DNA from 2 places in the Gordonia sp. 34D genome. Region 1 is predicted to be linked to the other one. Evidence: predicted binding sites of a transcription regulator. Region 1 holds the regulator's gene; the other holds the start of a gene.

Evidence for each region. The regulator LexA, encoded in region 1, represses DNA repair genes until DNA is damaged. The targets are predictions, from matches to a motif close to CGAACANNTGTTCG.
Region 2: the regulator LexA is predicted to act here: its motif matches at 1,771-1,784, upstream of AC1L34_RS03010 (SAV_6107 family HEPN domain-containing protein).

Annotation. Positions count from the first base shown of each region.
Region 1 is NZ_CM155293.1:1,310,112-1,315,568, forward strand. It holds gene hrpA (ATP-dependent RNA helicase HrpA) at 1-875, shown strand, start outside; gene nrdR (transcriptional regulator NrdR) at 901-1,356, opposite strand; gene AC1L34_RS06060 (LysM peptidoglycan-binding domain-containing protein) at 1,428-1,787, opposite strand; gene lexA (transcriptional repressor LexA) at 2,255-2,938, shown strand; gene AC1L34_RS06070 (phosphoenolpyruvate--protein phosphotransferase) at 2,970-4,694, opposite strand; gene AC1L34_RS06075 (DeoR/GlpR family DNA-binding transcription regulator) at 4,817-5,457, shown strand, end outside.
Region 2 is NZ_CM155293.1:649,570-655,026, forward strand. It holds gene AC1L34_RS02995 (methylenetetrahydrofolate reductase) at 1-68, shown strand, start outside; gene AC1L34_RS03000 (LppM family (lipo)protein) at 110-988, opposite strand; gene AC1L34_RS03005 (GNAT family N-acetyltransferase) at 985-1,680, opposite strand; gene AC1L34_RS03010 (SAV_6107 family HEPN domain-containing protein) at 1,981-2,508, shown strand; gene AC1L34_RS03015 (DUF3040 domain-containing protein) at 2,618-3,031, shown strand; gene mraZ (division/cell wall cluster transcriptional repressor MraZ) at 3,493-3,930, shown strand; gene rsmH (16S rRNA (cytosine(1402)-N(4))-methyltransferase RsmH) at 4,244-5,215, shown strand; gene ftsL (cell division protein FtsL) at 5,212-5,457, shown strand, end outside.

The sequences.
Region 1 (5,457 bases):
AAACTCCGAGTGCACCGGTGGCGACGACGTGGGCACCGGATGGCATCGGGACCCTCGAAGATTCCGAGACCGCCATTGTCGCCGGGCAAACTATTACCCGGTATCCGAGCTTGGCAGCGGTTCCCGGGAAGGGCGTCAGGCGGACGATCGCCGCCTCGCCCGCCGAGCGAGATGCCGGGATCCGCGCCGGCATTATTGAGTTGCTTCGCGTTGCGATCGCCCCGCCGAGTCGCCGACTCGCTACCGGGCTGCCCCCGATGGCGAAGCTTTCACTGAGCCAAAGCCCATACTCCGACGTCGATGCGCTGCTTGCCGACTGCACCAACCGGGCGATAATCGACGCCGTGGCTGCCGAAAAATCGATCACCGAGATTCGCAACGCCAGCGACTTCGCCGACCTGTCGGCGCGCATCGCACCGGTGGTCCGTTCGCGGGCACCCGAATACTTCGACGCGGCGGTCGCCGCTTTGGCCGAGTACGGGCCAGTTCGGCGGGCAATTGACGCGCGCGCGGGAACCCTGGCTGCCGATGACGTCGCCGATCAGGTGTCGAATTTGATATTCGACGGCTTTGTTGGACTCACGGCGCTGGTGCACTTGCGCTCAATTCCGCGCTATCTCACGGCCGCTCGGCTGCGACTTGAGAATCTCCAAACCACGGGTAGCCGCGACAACGATGCCTTGGCTTCGATCGATCGCATCATTGCGGCGTGGAATCGACGGATTGCTCAGCTCCCTGAGAGTCGACACGACGACCTTGGGGAAATGGTCCAGTGGCGACTCGAAGAGTTGCGTGTGAGCTTGTTTGCCCAGCAGCTCGGCACTGCGGGAAGTGTTTCCGAACAGCGAATCCTGAAGGCAATCGACAAGTTCTAGCGGAGTCGCGGCAGTTCGCTGGACTTCAGTTTTTGCTGCGGTCGCGGCGGAGGTCGTCGATTTCGTGTTGGAAGTCGTCGGCTGATTCGAAGGACTTGTAGACAGACGCGAAGCGCAGGTAGCCAACTTCATCGAGATCGCGCAGTGGCCCGAGGATGGCGAGACCAACTTCGTTGCTGGGGATTTCGGCGGATCCGGAGGACCGAACCGTGTCCTCCACCTGCACTGCCAGTTTCGCGAGCGCATCGGCATCGATGTCGCGCCCCTGGCATGCCCGGCGCACGCCTTTCATGACCTTCTCCCGGCTAAATGGTTCGGAAATACCATTGCGCTTAACAACGGACAGAACTGCCGACTCCACGGTGGTGAACCGGCGCCCGCACGCACTGCATGCCCGACGACGCCGGATGGCCTGGCCATCATCGGCGACTCGGGAATCGACTACTCGGGTGTCATCGTTCTTGCAGAACGGGCATCGCATGTCACGAGAATACCCGGCGGCCCAATCTGCCTTGTTTCGCAGTGCGTTCCAGCACGAACCTGGGGGCTTCCCTACTTGTAGGCCGGGACCCGCAATGCCTGGCCGACCGCCAGACCCGAGGTTTCTAAGCCATTGATCTCACGGAGCTGCGCGATCACTCCGGCGGTCGGCAAATCGGGCGCGATGCGCTGGGCCAGGCTGGTGAGTGACTCGCCTGCCCGCACATACACAACTTCGGTCGCCTGCGGGGCTGCCGGTGGTGTTGATTCGAGATTGGCTCCGACGATCGCGAACATCCACACCATGGCTGCGAGCGCTCCGCCAACCAGGAGTGCCCCGACCACGCGACGACGACGATAGACGGCAGCTTGATTACTGCGGTAATTCGAACGTTGGGTAACGCCTCGCACGTTCGAGGACGATTCGAACATCGGCGAGCGCTCGCGCCGCCATTCATTCGAATGACTGACAGGCGCTGCGCTCTTGGATCGCTCGTCCGTTCGAGTTAAGTCTGCGATAGCTCGCACTTGGCGACGCTGCGGGCGACCGCTCGGAAAGCAAAGAACGTCACCTCGCTGCGCCTGTACCCGACCCGAAGAATCGCGCGCCACGACAGGAAGATCGCAGGTCATAACTACTTCGAGGCCGGCGCGACGGCTACTACCGGCCGAGCCCACACGAGTGTGGCCACTACGCTCGAGGCGCTCCACGGGAGCCTTGAGAACATTGGCGCTCATCGGTGATCTCCTATCGATCGGGTGTTCGAAGAACTCTTGTTCGATAGTTAACACCATGCCTCTGACAAAGTTCGACACGCATCGAACAATTGTTTGAGTTTTGTGACCTACTCAACTAGCGTGGAGCTATCAATCGAACACAGCTGACGAAAGGCCCGACGGTGACCGACACGCCAGATCCACTGCTCTCGACCGAGACACTGGAAGCTTCCCTCACCCAGCGACAGCGCGATGTTCTGGAAGTCATCCGCAAGTCGGTACGCGAACGCGGCTACCCGCCAAGCATCCGTGAAATCGGCGAGGAGGTGGGTCTCACCTCGACCTCGTCGGTGGCGCACCAACTGCGCACCCTCGAGCGCCGCGGCCTACTCAAGCGCGACCCTCACCGTCCGCGCGCAGTCAATGTCCGCGATAGCGGGCGCACCCCGCCGGATGGCGGCAGTAGCGGCGGCGAGGACGATTCTCTGCCGAAGCCGACGTTCGTACCCGTTCTCGGCCGGATTGCCGCGGGCGGCCCGATTCTTGCCGAGCAGGCTGTCGAAGATGTTTTCCCGATGCCCCGCGAACTCGTCGGTGACGGTTCACTGTTCATGCTTCGCGTAGTTGGCGAGTCAATGATCGACGCCGCTATCTGCGACGGAGACTGGGTTGTGGTTCGTCAGCAGAATGTCGCCGAGAACGGCGACATTGTCGCCGCCATGATCGACGGCGAAGCCACCGTCAAGACGTTTAAACGCGTCGACGGTCATGTCTGGCTGATGCCGCACAACGAGCACTTCGAGCCCATCCCCGGCGACGACGCCGCAGTCCTCGGCAAGGTCGTCACCGTGATGCGCCGCATTTAGCGAGTGCTCCATCCGGAGCGATTCACCCCGGTCAGCCCAGTTTGGTTCGCGCGTCGTCGCGTGCCTGAGCTGGGCTGACTGCATTGAGAGCCGCCGCCGCCGCGTTTCGGCACTGTTGGAGACTGACCTCTCCGAGTTGCAGGCCGACCGCCGCGGCAGCCGCCGGAGCCGTCGACAGTGAAGTCACTCCGAGGCCAACCAGGACGCAGGCCAGCAGCGGATCAGCAGCCGCCTCACCGCACACCCCGACCGGCTTGTTCGCGCGCTGGCCCGCCTCGCCGACTTTCGCAATGAGCGCCAGAACGGCTGGCTGCCACGGGTCTGTGAGCTCCGCCAGTTCCGGCGACATCCGGTCAGCGGCCATCGTGTATTGCGCGAGGTCATTGGTTCCGATGGAAACGAAGTCAACTTCCGCGAGGATCCCATCGGCCAGCAGCGCCGCCGATGGAACCTCCACCATGACGCCGGGAATCAGCCCCTGCAGCCGAACGGCACCGGCGAACTCGCGCGCTTCGTCAACGGTGGCAATCATCGGTGCCATGACCCACGGAGCGCTACGGCCGTCCCCCTTGGCAGCCTCCCCCAGCGCCCGTAACTGGTTGTCGCGGATTTCTGGATAGCTCTTCACGATGCGGTTTCCCCGAACCCCCATGGCGGGATTGGGTTCTTCGGTGTTGTTCACGAACTTCAGCGGCTTATCCGAACCAGCATCCAACGTCCGGATGACTACTTTGCGACCGGGGAAAGCATCGATGACTTCCCGGTAGAGCGCCACCTGCTCGGCAACCGATGGCTCATCAGCTCGTTCGAGAAAAGCCAACTCAGTACGAAATAGCCCCACCCCCTCGACTGGTGCCCGAGCACCTTCTCTGGCCGAGGATCCGTCGGCCACATTGGCGAGTATCGCAACCGGGTGACCATCGGAGGTCCGACCGGGGCCACGCCAGCCAGCGATCTCTTTCGCACGCGCATGCGCCTGCGCGACTGCCACCGAGATGAGTTCTGGATCGGGTGAACTGCCGACGGTTCCCAAGTCACCATCGACGTATCCCATCGCACCGGAATCGATGTCGCCAAGGGCGCCAGCCGCGACAACGCAGGGGATGCCCAACTGTCGCGCAATGATGGAGGTGTGGCTACTGGGCCCGCCCAACCGCATGGCCAAACCAATTACTTTGGTTGGGTCTAGCTCGGCAGTATCCGCGGGGGCAAGGTCGTCGGCGAGCAAGATTGATGGCTCGTCGGGAACGGGGATACCGGGTTCGGCGACACCGAGGAGTTCTGCGACCACCCGGTCACGAACATCTTTGAGGTCCGTGACCCGTTCGGCCATCAAGCCGCCCAGGTTGGTGAAGACTTCGACGAACTGATCGGTCGCAGCGATGGCCGCGAGTGCGGCGGGCGCTCCCCCCGAAATGGCCTTGTTGGCGGCACCGATCCAACCACGGTCGCGCGCCAAAGCTGCTGTGGCAATGAGGACTTCGGCTGCAACACCGGAGTTGCGGGAGGCTCGTTCGGTGAGTCGATCAGCGACGACGCCCGCGGCGGCCGCGAACCGTTCGGACTCGGCGGGGCGCAAACTTTCCGCGATCTCGGTGGCGTCGATGTCACCGAAGCCGGGCCGTGCACCCGGCTTCACAATGCGACCGTAGGCCAACCCCCCGACGACCGGAACGCCGGTGACGATCACCTCCGCGCCAAACGGATTGGCATCTGGGGCGTTCGGGGCCTGCGCGTTGGTACTCACCTGGATCATGTGATTCAGATTACAAGATTTCCTTGACTTGTCAGCACTTACACCGGTAGAAACAGATACATATCCACATAGATCAACATACTTCAACAGTGAATTGGACCTAGTCATAGCGAGAGGCAGCGATGTACGCGGAGGAGCGACAGTCCGAGATCGCAGGTGATGTCCAATCCCGCGGTCGGGTTTCGGTAACTGAGTTGGCAGCTCGATTCTCAGTCACAGGCGAGACGATCCGCCGGGATTTGGAGATTCTGCAACACACTGGACGCCTCGTCCGGGTTCACGGCGGTGCCATCCGGCCCGATATCGCGACTGTTGTCGAGGAATCTGACCTGGCTGAGCGGTCCGAAACGCGGCGCTATCACAAGCAGGCCATTGCCGCTGCCGCGGTGCGTCTCATTCCGGTCGACGGCGGTTCGGTCTTGCTGGATGCCGGAACCACCACGCTTGCGCTGGCTCGGGCCATTCACCGAGACACCCGCCTGACTTTTATTGCCAACAGTCTTCAGATCGGCACGGTTCTCGCCGACCTACCCAATTCCACGCTGCTCTTGACCGGTGGCCGCGTACGCCCGACGACCGGCGCCGCTGTCGGAGCCGACGCGATCGATTCGCTGTCTAGGATTCGCGCTTCCGTGGGCTTCATCGGCACCAACGGCTTGTCCGTGGCACACGGACTGTCGACTCCCGATGCCGACGAGGCCGCTACCAAACGCGCGATGATCGCCGCCTGCACCACGACCGTGGTTCTTGCTGACTCGTCAAA
Region 2 (5,457 bases), 660 kb from region 1:
CGAAGGCGAGTTGCGAAGTTCTCGAACGGATTGGTGTCGACACCCGAGGGGCACTCACCGCAGTTTAGAGTCGTGCCGCCTAGCTTGGTGCTGTCGAGAGTGGTGCCGACTAGTGCGGCGCGCGTTCATCGTTCGATCCGGCTTTGGCTTTAACCGCCGCAGCGTCGGCACCGACGGTTTTTGACTCGGCGGCGTTCTTGGCCGTGCCAACTTTTGCGGTGTCCTGCTTCCAGAATGCGAGGTTGCGGCGAGCGGGGCGACCGGGGCGTGGCGTCCGGTCGCGACTTTGGTAGGCAGCATAGGCCACCATCGCGACGACGATCGCGCACAGGAGCCACATGAACCAAGCCCAACTCGACACGGCTGCGGTGGCTGGATCGGGGTATTCCGCGTCGGCCTGCATGTCGATGTTTTGACCCGCGGGCGGCGTCCACGAGACTGCGGTGTCCGCGATCTGGCGGCCGTTGGTGGCAATGACTTCGCCGCCGAACGAGACTGTCAGGGCGAAGTACACCGAATTCGGCTCCAAGCCAGCCAGCGATGCCGAGCCGCGGAAGCGGACGATGTCGGCACTGCGCTGGGACTTCAGTGTCACAGTTGCCGCGGGATCAGGGAGGGCCGCGGCGATGATGTCGCCGAGCTGACTGAACTGGCCTGCCGTCAGCCGATCAAAAGTGAGTTCCGAGCCGATCTTGCCTTCTGGGGTTGACACCGGTTGACCATCGGGTGCCGTCGTGGTGGAAGGCGGTGCCGGGGGTGTCGTCGAATCGGTGGCCGCTGGATAGTCCGCGGCCCACACCTGTCCACTGAGCGAAGCGGGAATATCGAACGCTGGCTTTTGCGGATGCTGATCCGGTGATGCCGCAATGATGACGGTGCCCGAGAACTGGTCGCCGACGGTCGTCGACTTCGTCAGGCAACCGGTCAACAGTGGGATCATCGCCAACAATCCCAGAATCAGCATGCACGTGCGGCGGATCAGTTTCACTGCCTCATCGTGCCAGACGAAACGTCGTCTTCGGCGGCAGGCGCACCGAGGGGGAGTGCGCGCCCGAGGAAAGCAAATGGTCGGGCATCGCCGACAAAGTTGAAGTAGCGAAGCACATCACCGAACCCAAGGCGGCGGTAAAGGCCCCAGGCGCGGTTCTCTTCTCCAGGCACCTCCGGCGTGGATAGCAGCACCTTGGCTTCGGAGCGATCGTGCAGGAGTGCGGTGAGCAGACGTTCGCCTACCCCTCGGCCCTGCGCCACCGGGTGCACATGCAGTTCGGTGAGCTCAAAGTAGTCGCGGAGATACTCGCGAGCCTCGGCCGGTGCCATGCCCGCGCGCATCAGACCCGAATACAACTGGCGATGCCACCACTGATCGGGTGCTCCTCGGTAACCGTAGGTGACGCCGATGAGTACCTCGCGGTCACCGGTTGCCAGGGGCGGTCGTACACGCAAGTGGGAGAAGGTGGGGCGCAGCGAGTCGAGGGCCGAGATCGTCGCGAATGCGCCATAGGCCACCCAGTCGGGGCGCGCGATGTGGTCCCGCCAGAGAGGCACGCGGGAGGTTTCGCTGCCGCGCGGATAGTGCATTGCGGTGACGTAGACGTGCACTGCCGGATCGAGCCACAGATGCGCTAACTCTGGGGAAAGCCGAGCGATGCGGATCGAGGACACACCAGATGACGTCATCGTGGTTCCTCTCTTCCGGTGACGCGCGGGCAGTAAGGAGGATATCGGTACTTGCCGCCGCGCTTGCATTCCGGCTATCGTGAAGACTATCGAACTGGTGTTCGTATCGGTTCGTGAAACCCGGTGGCCTGGCGATGGGGAAGACATCGCCGGGCCATTGGTGTTGGTACTAGAGGACAGTGAATTCGGTAGCGCTGTCCTTGTTGGTGCACCTGGCGAAGGAAATATTGTCAGAGGTCCCTGCAATGGTGTGGTTAACGGCCCGGGAAACACGGGCAATTTGCTACGAAAGGCGGCGACATGGCGTACTCAGCGCACGATTCCTCTCGCCCAACCCCGGCGCTTCTGGTTCCGGCCGCTCGGCAGTCGGTCGCTACCGCGTCCAGTGTCGATCCGGTCGTCGTGCATCGGAGTCGCGATCTACTCGAACGTGCCGAGGTGCTTTTCGATCAGGCGGCGTCAGTGCAAGACGACGGCGCCGAGCGCTTCCGGTTGTTTTATCTCGCCGCCATCCGTGCGTCAGGTGCCGTCTTGGAGATCTACGAGCCCTCATCCAAGATTCGTCGTCGCCGGGGTGCGGCCGACGCCTGGAGTCGTATTAAGGCCCGTGCCCCGCAATGCGGTGAGTTGGCTGAGTATTTTGGCGGCTTGTCGACGATGCGCTCGCAAGTCGAAGCTGGCTTGGTGCGGACCGTCGATCCAACGTTCTGTGCCCGGGTCGAGCGTCGTGCCATGGAATTCCTTGACGTCGCCGATTCGACGCTTTTGGCCTACGAACAGGGCAAGCTCACGCCCAAGCGAACGCCAACTCGTCGTACGGTGGCGTGAAAGTAGAACCCATCCGGCGGCAATGGTGGTAAGGCGACGTGATGACTCGTATCATGGGGGCATAGGTGCGAGCAGTCAGAACTTGCCCACAACCAGTAAGGGAGGGGCGGTGCCGCTTTCCGAGCACGAGCAGCGCATGCTCGATGAAATAGAGAGCGCTCTCTACGCCGAGGACCCGAAGTTCGTTTCGAGCGTGACCCGTCACAAGGTTCGCGTTCCGAACGCTCGTCGTCGGATCGTCGTGGCGCTCGGGTTCTTGGTCGGTCTCGCCTTGCTGATTGGCGGGCTCATGGTCGACGTGGAGATCGGGGGTCTCAAGATTTTGAGTTTCGTCGGTTTCTTAGTGATGTTCGGTGCAGCCGCATACGGGCTGATTGGTGGACGCGCTCAGATGTCCGGGCCCGCCGATGCATCGACGCCGAAGAAGAAGTCAAAAGCTGGCGGTGCCGCGCACGGCTCATTGAGTCAGCGCATGGAAGACCGCTTCAATCGACGGTTTGAGCAAGACGACCGGGATATCTGAACTTCCGCACTACCGGCACTTAGCGCCAACAACTGAATTCTTAACCAGTGGGGCCGCATCTCTTTTTGAGATGCGGCCCCACTGGTTTTTCTGACTTATGTCGTCGTGGGTCTAGGGGATCAATCTGGCGGTCGATTGCTATCCCGACCGCGGCGGTGCAGGTGTGCCCCCACTTCGCCCCACCCGAGTTCCCCACTTCGCCCCACGATCGGCAAAATGTAGACCTCAACAGCCTGTTTAGTCTCTTTTTGAACCATCAATCACGGAAGACACGCCGGAATGGTCGGCGAGTTTCCTGAGAGTTTGCTGGGCTGTATACCCCGTGACCTGCAGGTCTATGAGCGGGTGGGCAACGAGTGGGTGTCGAGGGTGGAATGTGGTGGAAAGTGGGGTAATGTGGGCATCACTGAGCGAGGGGGACACCGGAATCCTCCGAACTTGGAGGGTGAGGAGGCGTCGACATGGCTCGTTTTGTCGGCACCTACACGCCCAAGCTCGATGACAAAGGGCGGCTCACGTTGCCCGCAAAGTTCCGCGATGCACTGGCAGGAGGGGTCATGGTCACACGAAGCCAAGACCGCAGCTTGTCGGTGTACCGAACTGAAGAATTCGACGCCATTGCCGATCGGGCAATGACGGCCTCGCGAAACGATCCGGAAGCTCGTGCGTTCGTGCGGTACTTCTTCGCCGGAGCCGACGAGCAGCGAGTGGATGGCCAGGGGCGAGTGAACCTCTCGGCCGAGCACCGAGCCTATGCGGGGCTCACAAAGGAATGCGTGGTCATCGGCTCGTACGACCACCTCGAGATCTGGGACGCACCAAGCTGGCGCGAATACCAGGCCGCGCACGAGGAAGCGTTCTCGGCCGCAGGGTCGGAAGCGTTGAACGCAATCCTCTAAGTGGGAAGCGCTACAGCTCAACTAAATATCGGTGATTACGCACCTGCGGTGAGTCGAGGCCTCGGCCCGATGATGACCCTGACGTACTTCCCCAACGCCAGGTTCGCCTCGGGCGGGGACCCCGCCTCATCGCACTGTTTTCTCCGACCTTGATCGCAAAGTCGATCAACAAAATTTTCTGATAGCCGGCAATGGTTATCCGCGCGGTTCGGGGGGACGCACAGCACGACAGCATCGACTCAAGGCACGGTCACAGCGGCAGGGAGGGCAGCAGGTGAACGCACAGCAAGGCGAACACGGTCACGTTCCAGTGATGGCCGATCGGATGTTCGCACTGCTCGAGCCCGCACTCACCCGCGCGTCGTCCGATGGAACCGGTGCTGTCCTGGTCGATGGGACCCTTGGTGCCGGTGGCCACACAGAATACTTTCTCGAGCGGCTAGCTGGGCTTCACGTGGTTGCGATCGACCGTGACACCTACGCCATCGAATCGGCATCGGAGCGGCTCGGTCGCTTCGGTGGCCGCGTCGAATTCCACCACAACCGGTACGACGAGATTGCCGAGGTGGTAGCCGCGACGGGCCGGGCTGCCGTTGACGGCATCCTTCTCGATCTGGGCGTTTCGTCGATGCAACTCGATCAAGCAGGTCGCGGTTTCGCGTACTCGGTCGACGCGCCGTTGGACATGCGGATGAATCCGGACGACACCCTGACCGCTGCCGACATCCTTAACACCTACGACCACGGTGCCCTCGCACGGATCCTCAGCGAGTACGGCGAAGAACGCTTCGCAGGCAAGATCGCATCCGCCGTGCTCCGTGAACGCGCCATAGAGCCTTTCACCAACAGTGGTCGACTCGTGGAGTTGCTGTACGCCACGATTCCGGCGGCAACACGACGCACCGGGGGACACCCGGCCAAGCGGACCTTTCAAGCCTTGCGGATCGAGGTCAACCATGAGCTTGATTCGTTGCGCGGCGTGATTCCCGCGTCACTCGACGTGCTCAGCGTAGGTGGTCGGCTCGCCGTCATGAGTTACCAGTCGCTCGAGGACAGGATTGTGAAGCGCGACTTCGCTCGCGCGGTTGCTAACACCACGCCGGCCGGGCTCCCGGTGGATCTGCCGGGAACTGCGCCGCGGTTCTCGTTGATCACTCGCGGCGCGGAACAGGCCAATGAACAAGAGCGAGAAGCGAACCCGCGTTCGGCCCCGGTTCGTATCCGAGCCATCGAACGAATTGCTGAAGGCAGATTCACCACCGGCGTCGGAGGGAAAGCACTGTGACGATCTTGGCACCGCGCACGGACTCCGCTACTCGTGAAGGGGGCAGTCGACGACGTGGCACCGGCACGGCAGTCAGCGATCGCGCCTCGCGGTCGAAGGCTGCACAGCGGGCGCTCGATCGTCGGACCCGTCGTGAGGGGGGCGGGAGCAAACTCCCCATCACCGGACGCCGAATCGCAGGTATGCCAATCGTGGTACCGATCCTCGCTTTGGTGCTTGGTGCGCTTGCCCTCACGCTCTTT